Regions from separate parts of the Vreelandella piezotolerans genome, predicted to be linked through region 3. Evidence: predicted binding sites of a transcription regulator. Region 3 holds the regulator's gene; each other region holds the start of a gene.

Region 1 (5,071 bases), 770 kb from region 3:
ATTTGCTGTGCTTCCTGCTCAAGCATGGGAAGGGCTGCCTCAGGCCAAACGATGAGGTCGATATCCCTTGCTTGCACCCGTGTCATCGTCGTGTAGATACTGATCGCTTCGCGCTGCCCTTGGGCAGTCCACTTAATGCGCTGATCAAGATTCCCTTGCAACAATGCCACCTGGATGGGCTTGCCAGCCGGGGTTGTCCATTGGGCGGGCAATAGGAATGGAACGATCCACAGGGCGGCCATTGGGACGAGGAAAATCCAGCGGCGACGCAGTACCTCTACCCCTAACGTACCTGTCAGCGCGGTCATGAGTGACAGCAAGTACACACCACCAACGGGCGCCCATGGGGCTAGTGGAGAATCTATCTGAGAGGTGCCCAGCAATAACCAGGGAAAGCCGGTGAGCAACCAGGTGCGTAGCCATTCGCTCACCACCCACATACCGGCAAAGCTAAGAAAGGCGAACCGTGGCCCCGTGATGCGTCGATAGAGCCCAAAGGGGACTGCAAAGAAGAGCGCCAGGACGCTAACAAATAGCGTGGTGAGGAACATCGCCACCAAGGCCCCGGTGCCACCGAAATCGTGAATAGCAACGAAGACCCACGACGTGCCTGAACCGAACAGGCCTACCCCATAACACCACCCTCGCAGGGTGGCCATGGCGGGCGTTAGCGACGCTATTCTCCAATAGACCAGTGCCACGCTCACTGGGCCAAGCCACCATAGGGAAAAAGGGGCGGCACTCAAGGTAGTCAGTACCCCAGCGGCGAGCGCTACAACGCAATCGACTATTGGTGAGCGTCGCCCAGCAAAAAACGTATATTCTTTATCTTTATCGACCACATCCATAGCGTTACTCAGTGCGCTTAAATGTAGGCCGCTCACGCCATAGCGCCACTGCGTATACCACGACACCTGCCAATAACGCGATATCAGCCAGGTTGAAGGCCGGCCAATGCCAGTCTCGCCAATAGAAATCAAAGGAATCCACAACATAGCCGCGAAAGACCCGGTCAATCAGGTTGCCCATGGCGCCACCGAGGATAAGACTGTAAGCGATGGCTTCTCCTTTATGACGATTTTCAAGGATCAGCTTGATCAGAAAAATCGAGACCACTACCGCGATTCCGATAAAAAAGTAGCGCTGCCAGCCTCCACCATTCGCAAAAAGACTGAATGCGGCACCGGTGTTCCATAGGTGCACCCAGTTAAAGAACGGGGTCACCGAAACATACTCGCCATAGGCCATTGATTGCTGCACCAGCCACTTTACAGCCTGATCAGACGCTGCCAGCAGGCCCGATATGGACAATAGGGCATACGGCGAGAGCTTTTTGCCAATAATGAGCATTATTTAACCCTTCAACGCCAAAATGCGTCTGGCACCGTTAAGTACAATGCCCCCCGCGATGGTGCCGATAATCAGATCCGGATAATTGGAACCGGTCCACGCGACCAAGGCGCCGGCGGTGATGACCCCCAGGTTGATCACCACGTCGTTGGCCGAGAATATCCAGCTTGCCTTCATGTGCGCCCCGCCTTCCCGATGTTTGGATATGAGCAGCAGACAACTGGTATTGGCAATCAATGCGACGAATGCGATAGCCATCATCACCAGCGATTCAGGCTCACTACCGAATACAAAGCGTCTCACCACCTCTACGAGCACGCCCACAGCCAAGATCAGTTGCAGTACACCAGCAAGATGCGCGGCACGTACCTGCATTTTCACGCTATGTCCAACCGCATAAAGGGCAAGCCCGTACACCGCCGCATCGGCAAAATTGTCCAGGGATTCTCCAATCAGGCCGGTGGACTGGGCGATCAGACCGGCTGTCATTTCCACCACGAACAGAAGTGCATTGATGCCGAGCAACCAGCGCAGGGTCCCGGATTCTTGCTTAGCAGAAGCTGCCGAAAACTCGGCGGCCTTGATGGTCTCCGGATTTGCAGCGACGGTTTCCTGAAGCGAGGCGCCTAGCCCCAAGGTCTTCAGTTTCGAGGTGACGGGCTCGACCTCGCCGTCATGCACGACCTTCAGCCGGCGGTTCGACAAGTCGAAGGACAGCGCCCGAATCTCCTCAAAGCCGTTCAGGGCTAGGCGAATCATTCGTTCTTCTGATGGACAGTCCATTTTCGGCACGGCATAAACACTGACCCATCTCCCTGGCGCCTCGGAGGAGGCCTGTATATCGGTATCCGCTGCGGACGTTGCATCACCGCCACAGGCGCCACCACAGGATTTGCTCATGATACGACTCCACTTGAACAATGTTGTGGTACCATTTAAAACTATAAAGCTACTATAAGGTCAATAGAGTAAAGAATCCGTTGGGGAGGAGGCTGATGCGCATTGGTCAGTTGGCGCAGTTGGTAGGGGTCGAAACACAGACGATCCGCTTCTATGAACAGCAGGGCTTGTTGCCGCCGCCTGATCGGCAGGACAACGGTTACCGTGTCTATACCGAGAAGCATGGTGAGGGGCTGGCCTTCATCCGTCGCTGCAGAATCCTGGGCCTGTCACTGGCTGAGATTCACGAACTACAGAGCTATCAGGACGACCCTCATCAGCCTTGTACCGCCGTCAACGCCTTGCTCGATGATCACATCTCTCATGTGCGGTCGCAGATAACCGCTCTGCAAGCGCTTGAGAAACAACTCGTTTCACTGAGAGCGAGTTGCAACGATGACCGGGAAGTTGAGGCGTGTGGGGTTCTTGCTGGAATTAGCGAAGGAAACATGCACCAGCAGTAGGTGAAGCATCAACCAGATAATCCGATGAGATGCCGGTCTGTCTCACTCTCATGCAAAGGTAAGATCAACCATTAAATCCGTATACCCAATATTCACTGCACGCGTGCTAGAGTATGCCGTAGCCACAGCGATCATACCCCCGGGTCTGCAAAAGCTGCAGGGCGTAGCGAGCTTTAGCGCCATGTTTCTCAACTATGACCTGCACGCCCAGCGCCAAGTCCCCTTCAGTTACGTTTACCTTCACGCCTAGATACTTCCGAAGCTACTAATTGCTGGCCGATACGCTTATCTGGCTGGCTGCGCCACTGGCGCTATTCGTTGGCACCGTGTGACAGGTTCTGTCTTTAAAGCGATATACCTCGATAAACGTGAGCTCAAGTGCGCCTGTGTCGGCAACAGTAATACCCATTAAGCTTTGTATCGCTCACCGAAAACCTAATGATGATGGGAATGAGGCTATGGATACCGCTTGGGTAATTATCGCCTACTTTTTGCGAGGCGCTTGATCAGGATCATATTTCCCTCCGATGCTGTTCAGGTTGCGTTCAGACAAATCATCCATGCTGTTATTGGGATTATTTATTTGATTTTTCCCAAACCAACGGCCTTAACTGCTGTTGGCTCTTTGGGCGAGTTACTGAGGTGATTATGAGTAACAGTACAAGTAGTCGTTTGCTGATGTTGTGGGTGCCACTTGCTGGGTTTGTCATTTGGGCGGGATACCTGATTGGAACCGAGCACCGTCTCCACCTATTTCAGTTCTTACCTTTCCTCTTTTTGGCAGCATGCCCACTGATGCATATTTTCATGCATAAACACCACGGCGGTCATAAGAACAAAATAGACAAGGACTGAACCACTCTATATATACATGTACGCGCCTGGGAGAAAGACCATGAAAACGACACAACAAGAGCACCGCTTGGGTGTTTCCAAAAACACACTGGTGACTCGGAATTTAAAAATCAAGCCTAGTAAATCCAAACGCATTGAAGAAGCGCTGTCAGATATCGACCGACTCTATGGAATGGATAAGGTGGTCTACAACGAGAAAAACCGAAATATCAGCCTTGCTTACGATGCGCTGAGGCTCTGCATCGATGACGTTGAAAAAATTCTCAAGCTCCATGACATACAGGTCAGCGCTGATCGGTGGAACCGCTTTAAGAAGGAGTATTACCGTTTCGTCGATCAGAACGTTAAAGACAACGCTAAACAGGAACCTTGGAGCTGTCATTAATAGTCATAACGGCTACATGACACAACCAGGAGCAAGACTAGCTAGTTTAGGGTAAGAGCTGCTTGCCTGTGGCCTCGCAAAATCAGACCTTCCGTTAGTCATTTGCCATGTGGCTGCACATAGGTTCTATATTTAATTTATATAGCATCAAAAAACACCGCACAGGAGTCCTTGGCAGTTATTGCTGCTGTGGTTGCCGTTAATACAAGGAGTCGCTTTCATGGTTGGGCAGGATAGAACGCCACAATATAAAGAAAACAGTCTTTCGTTGGTCGGTGCCGTTGCATTAGGCACCGGCGTGATGATTGGGGCCGGTATTTTTGCGCTAACCGGCCAAATGGCCGAAATGACTGGTCGGCTATTTCCTCTAGCCTTTCTGGCCGCTGCCGTCATTGTCTCTTTCAGCGCTTATTCTTACGTTAAAATGTCCAATACCTTCCCATCAGCAGGTGGGATTGGCATGTATTTACAGAAAGCGTATGGCCCGACGCTTCCCACCGCCTTTCATGCCCTCCTGATGTATTTTTCCATGGTGATCGCACAGAGTTTTTTGGCGAGAACGTTTGGTTCCTACACGCTTGAGTTGTTTGACCTGGGGGATCGTTCACTATTTGTGCCCCTACTCGGGGTTGGTTTACTGCTAATAGCCTTTTTGATCAATTTATCCGCCAACCGCTTGATCGAGACCGTCGCCTCGGTGCTCGGATTTATCAAAATAGGTGGCATTATAGTGTTTGGTATTGTCGGCGTGTTTATTGCCGACTCCATCGAAATGGGTGCTGGCAACGATGCACCTACGCCTACGATAACGGGCTTTTTAGGTGCTACGGCGCTCGGCATACTGGCATTTAAAGGCTTCACGACGATTACCAATAGTGGTTCGGAGCTTAAAGATCCTAAGCGGAATCTTGGCAAAGCTATCACGATCTCGATTGCGCTATGCGTGGTGATCTATGCCCTTGTCGGTTTTGCCGTTGCCAGCAACCTATCTTTGCCTGAAATTATCGAAACCCAAGACTACTCCCTGGCCGCCGCTGCCCGTCCCGCACTGGGTGAAGCGGCAGTTGCGTTTACCGTC
Region 2 (5,071 bases), 1.9 Mb from region 3:
CTTGCGGTCGCGGATACTGACCCAGAACTGAATGATGGTGCAGGCAATTCCCATCATGATGATCACGGCACCTACCCAGGCCAGAATCATCCAGGGTTGCCACTCAGGATTGGCGTAGGACTGCATACGGCGCACGGCACCGAAGAAACTCAAGACATAGAGCGGCATGAACGCGACGTAAAAGCCAATGAACCAGCACCAGAACGAGCGCTTGCCCCACTTCTCGCTCAGCGTGAAGCCGAACGCTTTCGGGAACCAGTAGGTCAGGCCCGCCATCATGCCGAACACCACGCCGCCAATGATCACGTTGTGGAAGTGGGCAATCACGAACAGGCTGTTGTGCAACACGAAGTTGGCTGCCGGTAACGCCAGCATGACGCCGGTCATACCCCCTAGGGTAAAGGTGATGATGAAGCCCAGAGTCCACAGCACTGGCGAGGTCAGCTCTAGGCTGCCGCGGAAAATAGTGAACAGCCAGTTGAACACCTTCACCCCGGTGGGGATGGCAATGATCATCGTCATGATGCCGAAGAAGGCATTGACGTTGGCACCGGCCCCCATGGTGAAGAAGTGGTGCAACCAGACGATGAACGACAGCAGCGTAATGGCCACCGTGGCCCACACCATGGTTTTGTAACCAAACAGGCGCTTGCGAGCGAAGGTGGCGATCACTTCAGAGAACACGCCAAAGGCCGGCAGAATCAGAATGTAGACTTCGGGGTGACCCCAGGCCCAAATGAGGTTGACGTACATCATCATGTTGCCGCCAAAATCATTGGTGAAGAAGTGCATACCGAAGTAGCGATCGAGCGTCAGCAGCGCGATGGTCGCGGTCAGAATCGGGAACGAGGCAATGATGAGGACGTTGGCGCACAGCGACGTCCAGGTAAAAATTGGCATGCGGAACATCGTCATGCCTTTGGTGCGCATTTTCAGAATGGTGACGAAGAAGTTGATGCCGGTGAGCGTGGTGCCTATCCCGGATATTTGCAGTGCCCATATCCAGTAATCGACCCCCACCCCGGGGCTAAACTCTATCCCCGATAACGGCGCGTAAGCGAGCCAGCCGGTTTTGGCGAACTCCCCTACCACGAGGGAAATATTGACCAAAATCGCCGACACGGCGAATAGCCAGAAACTCAGGTTATTCAAAAACGGGAAAGCGACGTCGCGGGCGCCGATTTGCAGGGGCACCACCAGGTTCATCAGACCGATGACCATGGGCATCGCCACGAAGAAGATCATGATCACGCCGTGGGCGGTAAAGATCTGATCGTAGTGTTCAGGAGGGAGATAACCTGCGGCCCCACCGGCCGCCATGGCCAGTTGTGTCCGCATCATGATCGCATCGGCAAAGCCGCGAAGCAGCATCACCAAGGCCACCACGAAGTACATGATGCCAAGCTTTTTGTGGTCAACGGAGGTAAACCACTCGTTCCACAGCCAGCCCCATTTTCGGTAGTACGTCAGTGCGCCTAGTAGCGCGGCACCTCCAATCGCCATAAAGGCGGCAACGACCATAATGATCGGTTCGTGGTATGGAATGGCTTCTAACGTGAGTTTTCCAAACATGCTTAACCCCCCGCTTCAACGCTTGTGGGATGGCCGCCCAGGGCGTGGTCATCACCGGCATGCTGATTGGTAACATGGCCGATCGCGGCCTGCTGTTGCGACGCGCTGGCGCTCTCTAGCTCGCTGGATTCGCCGTGACTGTCGTGAGCATCACTGATGGCGTCACCGTGGCTCGAATGACCGCCGTGACCGCTGCCGTCACCGCTGTGGAAGCTGCTCACGATCGACTCATACAGATCGGGCGTGATCGCCGAGAAGTACTCCACCGGGTGATACTCGGTCGGCTGGGCCAATGCCTCGTACCCGTTCGGGAAGGTCAGTGTTTCGTCGGCAGAACGCACCTTTTCCACCCAGGCATCGAACTCATCGGCGGAGGTGACGTGGGCATCGAAGGTCATGCCAGAAAAGCCAGCGCCGCTGTAGTTAGTGGAACGACCGGGATAGACGCCCTCTTCGTCGGCAATCAGGTGAACGTCGTTATCCATGCCCGCCATGGCGTAGATCTGGCTGCCCAGACGTGGAATGAAGAAGGCGTTCATCACCGAGCCAGAGCTCACCCGGAAGCGCACCGGCGTATCCACTGGGAACGCCAACTCGTTGACACTGGCAATCCCCTGTTCGGGATAGATGAACAGCCATTTCCAATCCAACGCGACGGCTTGAATCTCCATGGGTTCCACGCTGCCTTCGATCGGCTTGTGGGGGTCCAGGCTGTGAGAGGTTTTCCAGGTAAGAAAGGCGAGAACGGCAATGATCAAGCAGGGAACGGTCCAAACCGCCGCCTCGATGGCATTGGAGTGCGCCCAATCCGGCAGATACTTGGCAACGCGGTTGCTGCGGCGGTAACGCCAGCCGAACAAAAGCGTCATCACGATGACCGGAATGACCACGATCAGCATCAACCCAAAGGAGGTCAGAATCAGCGAGCGCTGCTCGACGCCAATCTGCCCCTTCGGATCCAGCAATGCAGAACTGCAGCCCGTTAACAGCAAGCACAATACGACGAGCACAAACGTGCCTCGCCTGCGCCAGTGGGTAGGTAGTTGCATGGTGTGATCTCATCAGAGAGTTGTCTAAAACAGCCTGCTGTTTGGCTGGCTAACTAGCCAGCTATATAGCAAGCTAACTATCACCCCATACTTTTCCCAGAACAGTGAGAGCGTAAGCGTTGCTCCGGGAAAAATATGCGCCACCGCATGGGGTTGGTGGCGAGCCTCGGCCATGCGCTGATGCGCATCAACTAAGACTAAAGTATTTTCTATTGATCTGAGTCAATCAGAAAGAGACGTTATGCCGCACCCCGCGCACCGGTTTGAAGAGGGCGATACGGGGCTTCGACCGTCTTTCATTAGGCGAGCGTGACGTTAAGCGCGGGCAGCGGATGGCGCTCCAGTAAACCAGGGGCGCGCTCGTCGTCGGTGACGATGACATCGAAGTCTTCCAGCGAGGCAAAATAGGCCGGGCGCACCACGCCAAATTTGCTGGCATCGACCACCAACAGGCGCTGCATTGCCGTGGCAATGGCCGCTTGCTTTGGCCCTACTTCGTGAAAATGAAAGCAGCTTACGCCTCGTTCGCAATCCACGCCGGCAGCAGAGATCAGCGCCTTGTTGATGCCCAAGCGCTCGATGGCCGCGCCCATGCCGTCGCTGCCAAACGATTGAGAGGACGCGTAGAAAAGCCCACCTAGCAATACGAGGCGCACATTGGGCAGCCCAGCGACGGCGTTGGCTACGTTGAGGGCATAGGTCACTACGGTAAGCTCTCGGAAACGACTAAGCTGACCCAACAGTGGAATGAGCGTGGAGCCGCAGTCGATAAACAGCGTATCGCCCTCTTCGATGAAGCTGGCCGCGCGCTGGCAAAGGCGCTGTTTGACTTGGTAATGGCTCGCCTGCTGCTCGGTCAAATCGTATACCGGCGTCACGCCGGGGTAGCTGGCCATCACCAATCGCCCGCCCAACAGGCTAATGGCCGACGGCTGCGTCGAGAGATCCCGTCGAATGGTCATTTCGGAGACGCCGCACAGCTCGGCGGCATCGCGAAGATGCAGGGTTCCCCCGCTGGCCAGCGCTTCTTGCAGCATGGCCATGCGCTGTGCGCTGCGATCGTTCATGTCCGGCATCTCCTTATGATTCATTTTGTTATCGGCATTGCGCCCCGCCAGGCATCCTATGCTGAGCTAGGCCCCTGCCAATTTCCACTACTGCGCACTCTTTTCACTGGCGTCACCCACCCGTGATGCGCATATCACATTTAAATAGCGTTGATGTGACGATACTTGCAAATCAGCGTTAAAAAAATAACACTCAATGTTATAATTTTAACATCAACGCCAGCCCACACGACCCATAACGTCGGAACGCCAGCCCCTCTGGCTCCGAGATACAACCCTGTTGAGGCTTCCATGACTGCTCACTCTCACACTCGTTCTTCTACTTTCGTCACGCTTGGCGCTGGCGTTTTACTGACCGGTGCGGCGCTCGCTACACCCGTTTTGGCAGACGATGCCGAACCACGTACCCTCGACCGCTTGTGGTCGTTTGCCAACGTCTCGGTCAACTACCTGGATTGGTCCAACGGCACCGAAGCGCGCACGGCTAGCAATGCCGCGAAAAGCGACTTTACATTCGTCGAAATCGAAGGCGGCGTCGGCTTTAGCTGGGGCGAGTTCTACGGCTTCTTCGATTTCGAGAATCCGACCAATGATCAATTCGACCAAGCCAGCGGAGGTAAAGACAACTTCCGCACCGCTGGTAAAGTGACCTCGCACATCTACCTGGGCGACAGCCCGCTGTCGATTTACGCCCACCTGTACGATTTCCGCGACTACGGCTTCAACGGCCGCGAGCAGGATCAAATTCTTGGCCTCGGCTATCGCACCACGTTCGATAATGGTCTGTGGTTCAAGCCCTTCATTGGTGCCGCGCGAGTACAAAGCGATGGCTACACTGGCATGAATGGCTTCATGGCAGGCTGGGTCGCGGGCTACGATTTCACCGCTGGCAACCAAAACTTCAGCGTCACCAACTGGCACGAGCAGACCTTCGGTCGTGACGATGAGTATCTTTCTCAGAACTACGTGAATGGTACCGCTGGCAGCGTGGGCACCAACGGAGCGCTGAGCCTATGGTGGCACCCGTCCGACCTGATCACGACGGGCGTGCAGTACCGCTACTCAGAGAATAAACTGGGCACCCCGGATGCTTACCAAAACGCGATGATCTACTCAGTGAAGTTGAACTTACTGTAATCGCTCACACTCCTCACGATCCGAAGGTACTCCCATGACCCTCATCATGAGCTTGGTTGGTATGGTCACCCTAGTGGCCATTGCCCTGATTTTTTCTTACGACCGCAAGTCGATTCGGCTGCGCACCGTGCTGGGTGCCTTTGCCATCCAAGCCGGTATTGGCGCGTTCGTGCTTTACGTTCCGTTTGGCCAAGCGGTGCTTCAGGCCATCTCGGCGGGCGTTAGCCAGGTGCTGGTGTACGCCAA
Region 3 (5,071 bases):
TACACACTGCTCCTTTACCCACCGGCAGTGCGACGACCATGTTATCACCTGACTACTTTGACCCTACTTTGTCAGACAGCGCGTCTGACGAGCCTACCGCCACGCAGCACGAGCTGCAGGATGCCAAGCAGAAGCGTGAATTCAACAAGTTGCAAAAACGCCTGCGGCGCGAAGTGGGAAACGCGATCATCGATTACAACATGATCGAGGATGGCGATCGGGTCATGGTGTGCCTCTCCGGCGGCAAAGATAGCTACACGATGCTGGAGATTTTGCGCAACTTGCAACGCAACGCGCCGGTCGATTTTTCGCTGGTGGCGGTCAACATGGACCAAAAACAGCCTGGTTTCCCAGAGCACGTCTTGCCCCAGTATTTGGATAAGCTGGGGGTGGAGTATCACATTCTCGAGCGTGACACCTACTCGGTGGTAAAGGAGAAAACCCCGGAGGGTAAAACCACCTGCGCGCTCTGCTCGCGCTTGCGCCGCGGCTCGCTGTATGGGTTTGCCGAAGAGATCGGCGCGAACAAGATTGCCCTCGGCCACCATCGCGAAGACATTCTAGAAACGCTGTTTCTGAACATGTTCTTCGGCGGTACGCTAAAAGCCATGCCGCCGAAACTGCTCTCGGATGACGGTAAAAACATCGTGATCCGCCCGCTGGCCTACTGTAAAGAGGCGGATATTGCTGAGTTTTCGCGGCAGATGGCGTTTCCCATCATTCCCTGTAATTTGTGTGGGTCGCAGCCGAACATGCAGCGACAAATCGTCAAAGAGATGTTGGCGGAGTGGGACAAGAAGCATCCTGGGCGCTTGGAGAGCATGTTCAAAGCAGTCACCAACGTGGCACCCTCGCAGCTTGCCGATCGCGAGCTATTCGACTTTGCCGGTCTCGAAGCCAAGCAGGCGGCCTTGATGGAAGGACGCATCCAAGCCTTCAACGTGTGATCGTTGGCGCCTCCTCTTCTGCCAGGGTAATGAGGCGCTGCATGTCCAAAATATTGACCTCGCGCCCTGAGACGGCCACGACCTCCTGCTGCTGAAAGCGGCTAAGAATGCGGCTGACCGTTTCGACCGCTAGGCCCAGGTAGTTACCCATATCGGCCCGGGACATGGATAGGCGGAAGCTGTATGGCGAGTAGCCCCGCCGCCGGAAGCGATCAGAGAGCGTAATCAAAAAGCTCGCCAGCCGCTGATCCGCGGTCTTACGCGACAGTAGACGCATCATTCGCCGATCGTCGCGCAGCTCTTTACTCATGCTGCGATAGAGCTGGCCGCGCAGCTCGGGCAGCTCCTCGGAGAGCGAGTCCAGGCGGTCGAACGGAATTTCGCACACCGTCGTCGTTTCCAGAGCCATCACCGTGCCGGGGTAGTGCTCTTCGTCGATGCCGTCCAAACCCACTAGTTCGCTGGGTAGAAAGAAATTGGTGAGCTGGTCATGGCCGTTGCCTTCGCTGGTGACCTGCTTCAAGCTACCCGAGCGCACCGCATAGACACTGGTGAAAGCGTCCCCTTGGCGGAACAGGGGTTCGCCTTTCTTCAACGGCGAGCGGCGGCGAATGATCGCATCGAACTGGCTCATATCCTCGAGCTCCAAGGCGAGCGGTAAGCACAGCGAGCTTAGACTACACGTCTGGCAGCGCGCCTCTTGCAGCAGTGAACGTCGTTGGCTGGCAGGATATGGCATAGGAGTCTCCCTTCTTCTTTCGCCATCATAGGCACAGGGGGCAGGCGGCTCAAGGCGCTCACACGATCTTCGAGTAGCGCTGACCATCCTGACGTTGTAAGTGAGTGTCGAAGGCCATGGCCAAATGCCGAATGAGCAATCGCCCGATCGGCGTGGCGCTCAGCCGAAGGCCCTCACGCTGTACGAGGCCATCCCGTTCGGCGATCGCCAGTCGCTCGAAGGCAGTGGCAAAGTAGTCTGCCGCATCGATATGCCAACGCTGACCGATCGCGTCGAGATCGATGACCATATCGCACATGAACCGCTCGATGACGTCTCTTCTTATTAGGTCATCCTTATTTAAGCGTAGTCCTTTTATCGTTGCCAGCCTACCTTCATCCAAAGCGGCTTCATAGTGGGCGAGTTGAGTAGGGTTTTGGGCGTAAATATCGTCGACCCGAGAAATGGCGGATACGCCCAAACCAATCAAATCGCACTCGGCGTGGCTAGAGTAGCCTTGAAAATTACGCTGCAGCGTGCCGTTGCGCTGCGCCTGGGCCAAGCTGTCGTCGGGGCGTGCAAAGTGGTCCATGCCAATATGCACATAGCCCGCCTGGGTGAGCATCTCGATAGTGGTGTGCAGCATGGCCAGCTTTTCATCGGCGCTGGGCAGGTCGGCCAACTGGATACGTCGCTGGGGTGCAAAGCGGGTCGGCATGTGGGCGTAGTTGAAGACCGATAATCGTGCTGGTCCCAGCTCGATGACCTGACGAAGCGTTTCGGCAAAACGCCGTTCGGTTTGAAAGGGAAGGCCATAGATTAAATCGAGGTTGAGCGAGCGAAAGCCGAGCCGATGCGCTTCGTCCATGAGCGTTTCGGTGAGCACCCGGGGCTGCACGCGATTGATCGCCGCTTGAACCTGCGGATCGAGATCTTGAACGCCAAGGCTTAGGCGGTTAAATCCTAGCGATTGGAGATGTCGCAGGGTAAAGACATCCGCTTCGCGTGGGTCAATTTCAATGGCATAGTCCCGATCTGGCGCGTTCGATAACCCAAAACGGGCATCAAGCCGGTCGACCAAATCGCTCATTTGCGCCAAGGTAAGAAACGTCGGCGTGCCGCCGCCCCAATGCAGTTGCTGCACCGGTCGTTGGGTATCTAAATGGCGCGACGTGAGCACCATCTCACGATCTAGCCGAGACAGGTAGGGCTCGGCCAGCGACGTATTTTTCGTAGCGATTTTGTTGCACGCGCAGTAGAAGCAGATCTTGCGGCAAAATGGGACGTGGACATAGAGCGACAGTGGCTTTTGGCTGGCGTTACTGCGTTCTAGTGCCTGGGCCATATCGTCGGCGGTGAAGCCGTCGTGAAACGACAGCGCTGTCGGGTAAGAGGTATAGCGCGGGCCGCTCGTGTCGTAACGACGTAACAGGGCGTCGTCCCATGCAGTGGCCTCAGCCACTGATGAAGTGGGCTGAGCGTGGGCAGCAGTAGCATGAACGGGCATAGGCAACGCTCCGGTGTAACAGAACAAGCGAGTGAACGGATGCGTTCATGCTACGCCAGGGGGCAGCGCAATGCGTTGAGCTGTATCAAGCAATGGCGTAAAAGCCCATGCCGAAGCGGCTAAGCTAGTTAGAAAGGTGAGAAAGTGCGGCCCGTCGATAGGCTCAGTGCCCGGTAGGGGAGAACAACGTCCAGAGCTGCCACAGCGCAAAACTGATGATGGTCAGCGCGGCGATACTGCGTGTGGCACGGTGGCGAATCAAGTGGCTGAGCTGGCGTGCCGCTAGGCCCGTCGCAAGCAGCGCGGGCAGGGTGCCCAAACCAAAGGCACCCATCAATAGCGCCCCTTGTAACGGATCGGCAATGGCCAAGCTCCAAGCAAGCATCGAGTAGACCAATCCGCAGGGTAGCCAGCCCCACAGGGCGCCTAAAGCAAACGCCTGGGGCAGGTACACGACGGGCATCAAGCGCCTGCCGATGGGTTCGATATGGCGCCAAAGCCTGCGCCCTATCGCTTCCACTTTCAATAAGCCTTTCCACCAGTTAGCGATATACAGCGCCATCAACATCAGCATCACCGCCGCGACGACCTGTAGCGCGAGACGTGCATGAGGCGATAGTGAGATCAAGGTGCCCAGTCCGGCTACCAAAGCGCCAGCCGTCATGTAGCTCATGATGCGCCCTAGGTTATAGCCGAGCAATAATCCACCCATACGGGCAGGGTGTCGCATGCTGGGTGGCACGGCAAAGGTGAGCGCACTCATGATGCCGCCGCACATGCCAATGCAGTGGGCACCCCCCATCAAGCCAAATACGAAGGCTGCCAGCAGTGGCGGCAAGTCAAGTCCGGTCGGGTTCACGGCGGTGGCTCACGGTCACGGGGTGGCTTGGTGCCTTTTTTGCGCTCGGCGCGCTGTTCGGGGGTGAGATCGTTCTCATTGTCGTCGAACAGAATGCGATGGGCAGGGCCTTCCAAGTCGTCGAACTGGTCATTCTTCACCGCCCAGAAGAAGGCCCACACTGCGAGCCCTAGCAAAATCAGCGACAGTGGAATCAATAAATAGAGAATCGTCATGCGGTCACCGGTCTCGCGGGAGCTACCTGGGAAACGGTCGAGCTACGCCAGCGGGTCAAGCGCAGCGCATTGCCCACGACCACGAGTGAGCTGAGCGACATGCCAATAGCCGCCAGCCAGGGCGGCACCAACCCTATCGCAGCCAGAGGCAGTGCAGAGAAGTTGTAGCACACCGACCAGATCATGTTTTGACGCATGATGCGTCGCGTCGCGTTGGCAATCTCGATGGCCTCGAAAATACGCATCAAACGTGGGCTGAGCAAGACCGCATCGGCGCGGGTACGCGCCAAGTCGGTGGCACCGTTCATGGCAATGGCCACATCGGCGCCGGCCAAGACTGGCACATCGTTGATGCCATCCCCAATCATCACCACGCGCTCGCCTTGGGCCTGCAGCTCGCGCAGCCGCTCGAGTTTGCCTTCCGGTGACTTGCCCGCGTGCCATACGGGGATATCGAGCTGCTCGGCCAGGCTTTCTACCGCTTCTTGGGTATCGCCGGAGAGTAGCTCCACAGTAAGCCCTTTCGCTTGTAGGGCGGCAACGGTGTGCGCAGCGTCTTCCCGGACACCGTCATGGAGCTTGAACCAGGCGCGTGGTGCATCGTCTTCGCTAAGTAGTAGCCACTGACCGCGGCCAGGAGTGCTGAGTGTTTGGCTCGTTGCAAAATCGGGCTTGCCCAAGCGCCATGTGGCGCCGTCGAGTATGCCCTCCAGTCCGCTGCCGGTAACGCTTTTGACCTGCCGCGCTTGCAGCGTGGCGTCCCTATACGGTCGAAAAGCGCGGGCAATCGGGTGCTCGGAGTGAGCTTCTAGTGCGGCAGCGATC
Region 4 (5,071 bases), 800 kb from region 3:
CATATCGTGACCATCGCCGTTTGACATATTGGACATATCGTGGCCTTCACCGTGTGCCATATTCGACATGTCATGGCCTCCGCCATTGGCCATGTTTAGCATCATCTGGCGATGTTCTTCTTGGGCTTCTTTGCTACCAATCACAAATTCATGCTCTAAATTGCCGGTGTTGGTGATTTCAAATTTAACCACCTCCCCAGCCGCCAGTTCTAGCTCTTCAGGGTCGAACCACATATCGCCAGCCTCAAGGCTGATCGTGCGGTCAACGTCAGCCTCGGTTAGGCCATTGTCACCACTGCCTTGGCCGGGCGAAGCCCATGCCGCACTCGTTATCAAACTGAGTGAAAGGGCAAACAAAGACGTTGTTAAGGAGATGTTGCGCATGGTCATTTACCTCAGAGGTTATTGTCACTTGTTCTTTATACGGCGTTAACCTGAAACGAGCCTGAACCTAACGTAAAAATATGGCCTGCTACCCAAAAGCATTTCTAACATGATGATGGATCCTGCCCCCCCTGATTAGAGTCAACGCTGCAGCAATGACTTTTCGTCTTGTTGGTGCAATTGCCTATGGCAGCCTCCGCCTAAACCTCAGCGTAAGGCCCATAAGAAGGAGACCGTTAATTTCGAGCTCTGGAACGGCTCAACAAGGTGGTTGACCTGTTAGTCACCCATTCGGTGATGACACTCTTGTCAGCACTGCCGTGATCAACAAGATAACCGCGACCAGCACCATCTCCAGTGCAATACTTCTCTGTAACCGTCCTGGGGCTGTTGCGTCGCCGCTCTCAAAGGCCGGCACAAGCCGCCACTTGTTCGCGGCAGCAAATAACAGTAGCGCCGCCACAATCAATACCTTGCCGATCAAGAACTGTCCATATGCCGTGGTGAGCAGGGGTGTGAGACCGCCTGTTAGCAGCGTGGCCAAAGTGACGCCCGCCAGTACCAACACGCCAACTCCGCCCATGGCGATTTTCCCGAAACGGGTCAGAATGTGGGCGGTATTGTCCTGGTTGTGACCCCGTCCAACTAAATGGAACAGCGGCCAAAGCGAGGCCACCCAAAATGCTGCCGCCATCAGGTGAACGATCAGCAAGCCAGCCAGAACGAGGCGTGGGGTGTTTACTGTATGCCCCACCTGCACGAATGCCAGCATCACCAATAAAACGCCTACTAGGCTCACGCTGTTGGCTGTTTTCGAGTGCGCTAAGTTATTAAGCTGAATCGCCTGAACCAGCAGCAAGCCAGCTACCGCCAGCATTAGCCGGCCCCCGGACGCACCCTCAAACACGATTCCGAGCAGCATTGGGTTGGTTGCAGCAGATATATTGCCGCCCCCAAGGTAACCAGCTTCTAAAGGCCACTGGAACAGAATCAGAATGACCCCCGCCCAGGCAGCAAAGACGCCCATGCGGGCGACGCGCCTCCGGTCGTGATCAGGGAGTCGGGGAAACGCTAGACGAAACAACACGGCCCCCGTCGCGACTAGGGCACTAAGGTAAACCCCAGCCGCCACGAGAATCATCGCGACGGTCCAGACGTCGAGGCTATTTACGGAGAACCACCAGGCCACGGGTCAGGGCTCGACCGAGAAGTTAAAACCGTCGGACATCATGTGCCCGTCATCCGATAGGCCACGCCAGCGCACCTGGTAATCCCCAGCCGAAAGAGTGTCACTGGGCTTTACGAAGTAGCGATCGACCTGTTCACTGCCTGGCTGACCATCAAGAGGAACGTGGCCGTCCGGGCCTGCCACTTCAAACTGGGTGATGCGCATCATGCCACCAAACTCGATGCCAATCTCTGCTGGGGAATCCTGAATGGTGACGCCATCCTTAGGCGAAGTGCTTGCGGCCCCTTCATGGGCCAGCACTGGGATTGCTAGCGACAGCAACAGCGTTGCTAAGGAAGCGTGAATGATAGGGAGCGAACTCGTCTTCTTTTGCATACCGTATCCTTATGTTTTTCAGGGTTGAATGGATATTGTTACTTCATCGCGGAGGCGCTAAAACTGATTCGGTTGAGCCTTCTTACATCGTTCATTTTCCCTGTTTGGCGAACAAGGCGCATGGCGTCGTATGAATCTTCAAAGAAATGTGTAGGTGTTATAGCGTGCCAACCTGAAGCAGGGCTGAAAATGGCGGAAAAAATGATCTGTGACAACACTTAGGTATTGGGATCGGTTTCTCCTTTACCTTTGGGCCACCTATAGGTTGTAGGCTTATAACGAAAGCTAACTCCGCCTTCTTCCATTTTTAATGGATAAGGCGATGTCTCGACCAGCAACATGATAAGAGGAAATATCATGGTTAAGCACAAGATGATCTTTGTCATTGGTCTGGCTGCAAGCCTCAGTGTCCCCAGCAGCGCCATCTTCGCTCAAGGTATGAGCCAAGGCGCCCAAGGTCAGGGCAATATGATGGACGGCCAAGTCGGTATGGGTTCGGGCATGATGATGGGCAGTCAAGAAGGCATGTACCCAGGAATGATGATGGGAGGGCAAAGCGGGATGATGCCTTGTCCAATGATGGAAGGCATGGGGAGTATGTTCGGCATTGGCGGTATGCTCGACGAGCAGCAGATGAGTACCATGCGTGAGATGCGCCAAGAACACCGCGCGGCCCAGCTTGAGCGGATGGGCGAATTGATGAACCTGCGCGACGACATGATGCAAACCATGCAGACTGAACGCCCTGAACCAGAGGAAATAAAGGCGCTGCATGCTCAAATGGCCAACCTTCATGGCGATATGATGGCTGATAACGTGCGCATGCATAATCAGATGCAGGACTTACTGACCGATGAGCAGCGTGAACAGATGAGAGGAAGCATGCCCAGCCACCATGGCCCGCAATAAGCCTTGGCGATTGCCTCTTTTTTTAGGAGTGATGGCATGATGAACGCGGAATGTTTTGCTTTTATGGGGTCAATGGGGTGGCTAGGCTGGTTGATGCCCCTGGCCATGCTGTTATTAATTGGCTTGGCGATCGCTTCGCTGGCAAAATACCTCTTCAGTCGTTCACGCTAAGGAGTTGAAAATAATGCAACATATGAGCACCAAGCTTTTACTCTCTGGTTCCATGCTGCTTGGGGCGGTCTCCGCCCAGGCGGCGTTACCGCCAGAGGCAACATTGTATAAAAACCCCCAGTGCGGCTGCTGTGACGCTTATGCACGCCATCTTGAAGAGCTCGGCGTAGAAGTGACGATTATTGACGATGTAGAGCTGGGTGATATTAAGCAGCAGGCAGGCGTGCCCTATGGCCTGGGTTCATGCCATACCATTGAGATGGGCGAGTATTGGATCGAAGGCCACGTTCCAATGGAAGCCGTGCAGGCGCTGTTTGAGGAACAACCCGATATTGACGGTATCGGTTTGGCGGGTATGCCCATTGGCACACCGGGTATGCCGGGGCCACAAGAAAGCCCTTACAATGTGTACACGTTTACAGGCCAGGAAGATGAGCCATTTATGACCCTTTAGTAGGGTGATAAAAGCTCGCCTGCTGTCTGCACGCCGTTCTAACGGACTCTTGTAGTACAGCAGGCGCATTCAAGTCATACATTACTAAAACGAAAGCGCTGTATTAAACTTAGGATTTACTTTGCTAGTGCGTTACGGGTCGATTCGTTACGGTAAGCTAAAAATAAGATTGCGTCGTTTTCTTTACACCTACACATTGCCACACTAGCAAGCCTGTTAAAGCTTACTTTGCGCAAAAACCTCCTATTAATATTACGCCTTAATAAAAGGTGAGCATGTTGTATACCCGCGTTAGTAAGATTGGCAGTTCGCATCCCACGTTTATTTCCCAAGCCCGCGTCCTTACTCGTTTTACGATGGCCAATGGGAATGGTGGTCATCGATAACAAAGACGTGCCCATGTGAGCCTGGGGAATGATGGTGGGAATGGCGATGAGGTTCCGGCCCCTCCCATCCCTCATGTTCGTGCTGATGATGTTCATCGTGGTAGTGCAGGTGGGTGTGACTTTGGGCAGCGTGCTCGTGCTCAAGAGCCATCGGGTCATGTGCGTGCCAGATAAGGGCCGCGAGCCCCGTTGCCGCCAGGGCCACCGTTCCCAGCAAAGCGAACGTACCCGTCAGTCCCAGGTTCACTCCCAGCCAGCCTGCCAACGGATAGGTGACTAGCCAACAGCTGTGTGACAACGAGAACTGGGCAGCAAACAGCGCTGGACGCTCCTCCGGCTGGCATGAACGTTTGAGCAGGCGCCCGGTGGGGGTCATGACCAACGAGGCCCCAGCGCCCAGCAGTAACCATAGCCCGACAAGCCCCGCAAACGATGGGCCCAGCCAGCCCAGGTAGAGGCTGAGTGCCATCATAACGCCACCCAGCAGCATGACTGGCCGCTCGGACACCCGTTCCAGCACCTTGGGCAGCAGTAAGGCTATTAGCATGGAGCCCCCGCCTGCGGCGGCAAAGGCCAGTGCGACTTCTTTCTCGCCCAAATTCAACACCGAGCGTACGAGTACCACCGTGTTGACGATCTGCATGGTCCCGGCGGCTGAAACAGCCAGGTTCAACGCCAGTAGCCCGCGCAACCGGGGCGTCTTCAGGTAAATCCGCATACCATGAGTAACGCGACGCCAGACGCCGGGGGCTTCCTCTAGGGGGTGAGACGCAGGCAGGATCACCGATATAACCAGGGCGGCAGAGATTTTCCAGAGTGGGGTGTCTGGGCCCAATTGGTTTCGGTTCTGGTTTGTAGGGCTCGTGAGTATTGTCTTTACCGTTCAGGTTGCGGCAATGATAAAACTGATTTTACAGCGAAGAAAAGGTGGTTTAGGGGGAGCATGAGCGATGAAAGGGAAAAGCCGGGGGCAGTAACGCTGCCCTCCAGGCGACGTCGATTCTGGCGTCGTTTACTGCTCGTGGTGGGAGTTGCTCATCTGGTTGGGTTTGTGTCGTCACTGGATGCGATGATGTCGAGCCGTACCTCTCAGGGAGCTGTGGCCTGGATCGTTTCACTAAACACATTGCCCTATGTGGCGGTGCCAGCCTACTGGGTGTTCGGCCGCACGAAATTCCAGGGCTATGTCTCTGCACGACGCGA

What was found. Region 3 encodes FNR, which switches genes on or off when oxygen is low (the NO sensors DNR and NnrR bind a similar motif). Its sites were predicted from a motif close to TTGATNTANATCAA; they were not measured.
Region 1: a site for FNR is predicted at 3,256-3,269, ahead of GYM47_RS17710 (DUF2933 domain-containing protein). Genes of this name have one in related genera too.
Region 2: a site for FNR is predicted at 2,834-2,847, ahead of cyoA (ubiquinol oxidase subunit II). Genes of this name have one in related genera too.
Region 4: a site for FNR is predicted at 2,150-2,163, ahead of GYM47_RS17900 (copper resistance CopC family protein). Genes of this name have one in related genera too.

What each region holds. Positions count from the first base shown of each region.
Region 1 covers NZ_CP048602.1:3,840,530-3,845,600, reverse strand. The annotation lists gene lnt (apolipoprotein N-acyltransferase) at 1-848, opposite strand, end outside; gene lspA (signal peptidase II) at 853-1,350, opposite strand; gene GYM47_RS17720 (cation efflux transmembrane domain-containing protein) at 1,354-2,250, opposite strand; gene cadR (Cd(II)/Pb(II)-responsive transcriptional regulator) at 2,346-2,753, shown strand; gene GYM47_RS17710 (DUF2933 domain-containing protein) at 3,402-3,608, shown strand; gene GYM47_RS17705 (hypothetical protein) at 3,649-3,993, shown strand; gene GYM47_RS17700 (APC family permease) at 4,214-5,071, shown strand, end outside.
Region 2 covers NZ_CP048602.1:980,473-985,543, reverse strand. The annotation lists gene cyoB (cytochrome o ubiquinol oxidase subunit I) at 1-1,572, opposite strand, end outside; gene cyoA (ubiquinol oxidase subunit II) at 1,575-2,621, opposite strand; gene GYM47_RS04510 (DeoR/GlpR family DNA-binding transcription regulator) at 2,921-3,688, opposite strand; gene GYM47_RS04505 (outer membrane protein OmpK) at 3,980-4,825, shown strand; gene GYM47_RS04500 (NupC/NupG family nucleoside CNT transporter) at 4,860-5,071, shown strand, end outside.
Region 3 covers NZ_CP048602.1:3,070,464-3,075,534, reverse strand. The annotation lists gene ttcA (tRNA 2-thiocytidine(32) synthetase TtcA) at 39-947, shown strand; gene fnr (fumarate/nitrate reduction transcriptional regulator Fnr) at 937-1,686, opposite strand; gene hemN (oxygen-independent coproporphyrinogen III oxidase) at 1,745-3,172, opposite strand; gene GYM47_RS14100 (sulfite exporter TauE/SafE family protein) at 3,336-4,031, opposite strand; gene ccoS (cbb3-type cytochrome oxidase assembly protein CcoS) at 4,028-4,246, opposite strand; gene GYM47_RS14090 (heavy metal translocating P-type ATPase) at 4,243-5,071, opposite strand, start outside.
Region 4 covers NZ_CP048602.1:3,872,785-3,877,855, forward strand. The annotation lists gene GYM47_RS17890 (cupredoxin domain-containing protein) at 1-384, opposite strand, end outside; gene GYM47_RS17895 (copper resistance D family protein) at 668-1,411, opposite strand; gene GYM47_RS17900 (copper resistance CopC family protein) at 1,577-1,948, opposite strand; gene GYM47_RS17905 (Spy/CpxP family protein refolding chaperone) at 2,306-2,857, shown strand; gene GYM47_RS18500 (hypothetical protein) at 2,894-3,028, shown strand; gene GYM47_RS17910 (DUF411 domain-containing protein) at 3,042-3,482, shown strand; gene GYM47_RS17915 (MFS transporter) at 3,834-4,652, opposite strand; gene cls (cardiolipin synthase) at 4,812-5,071, shown strand, end outside.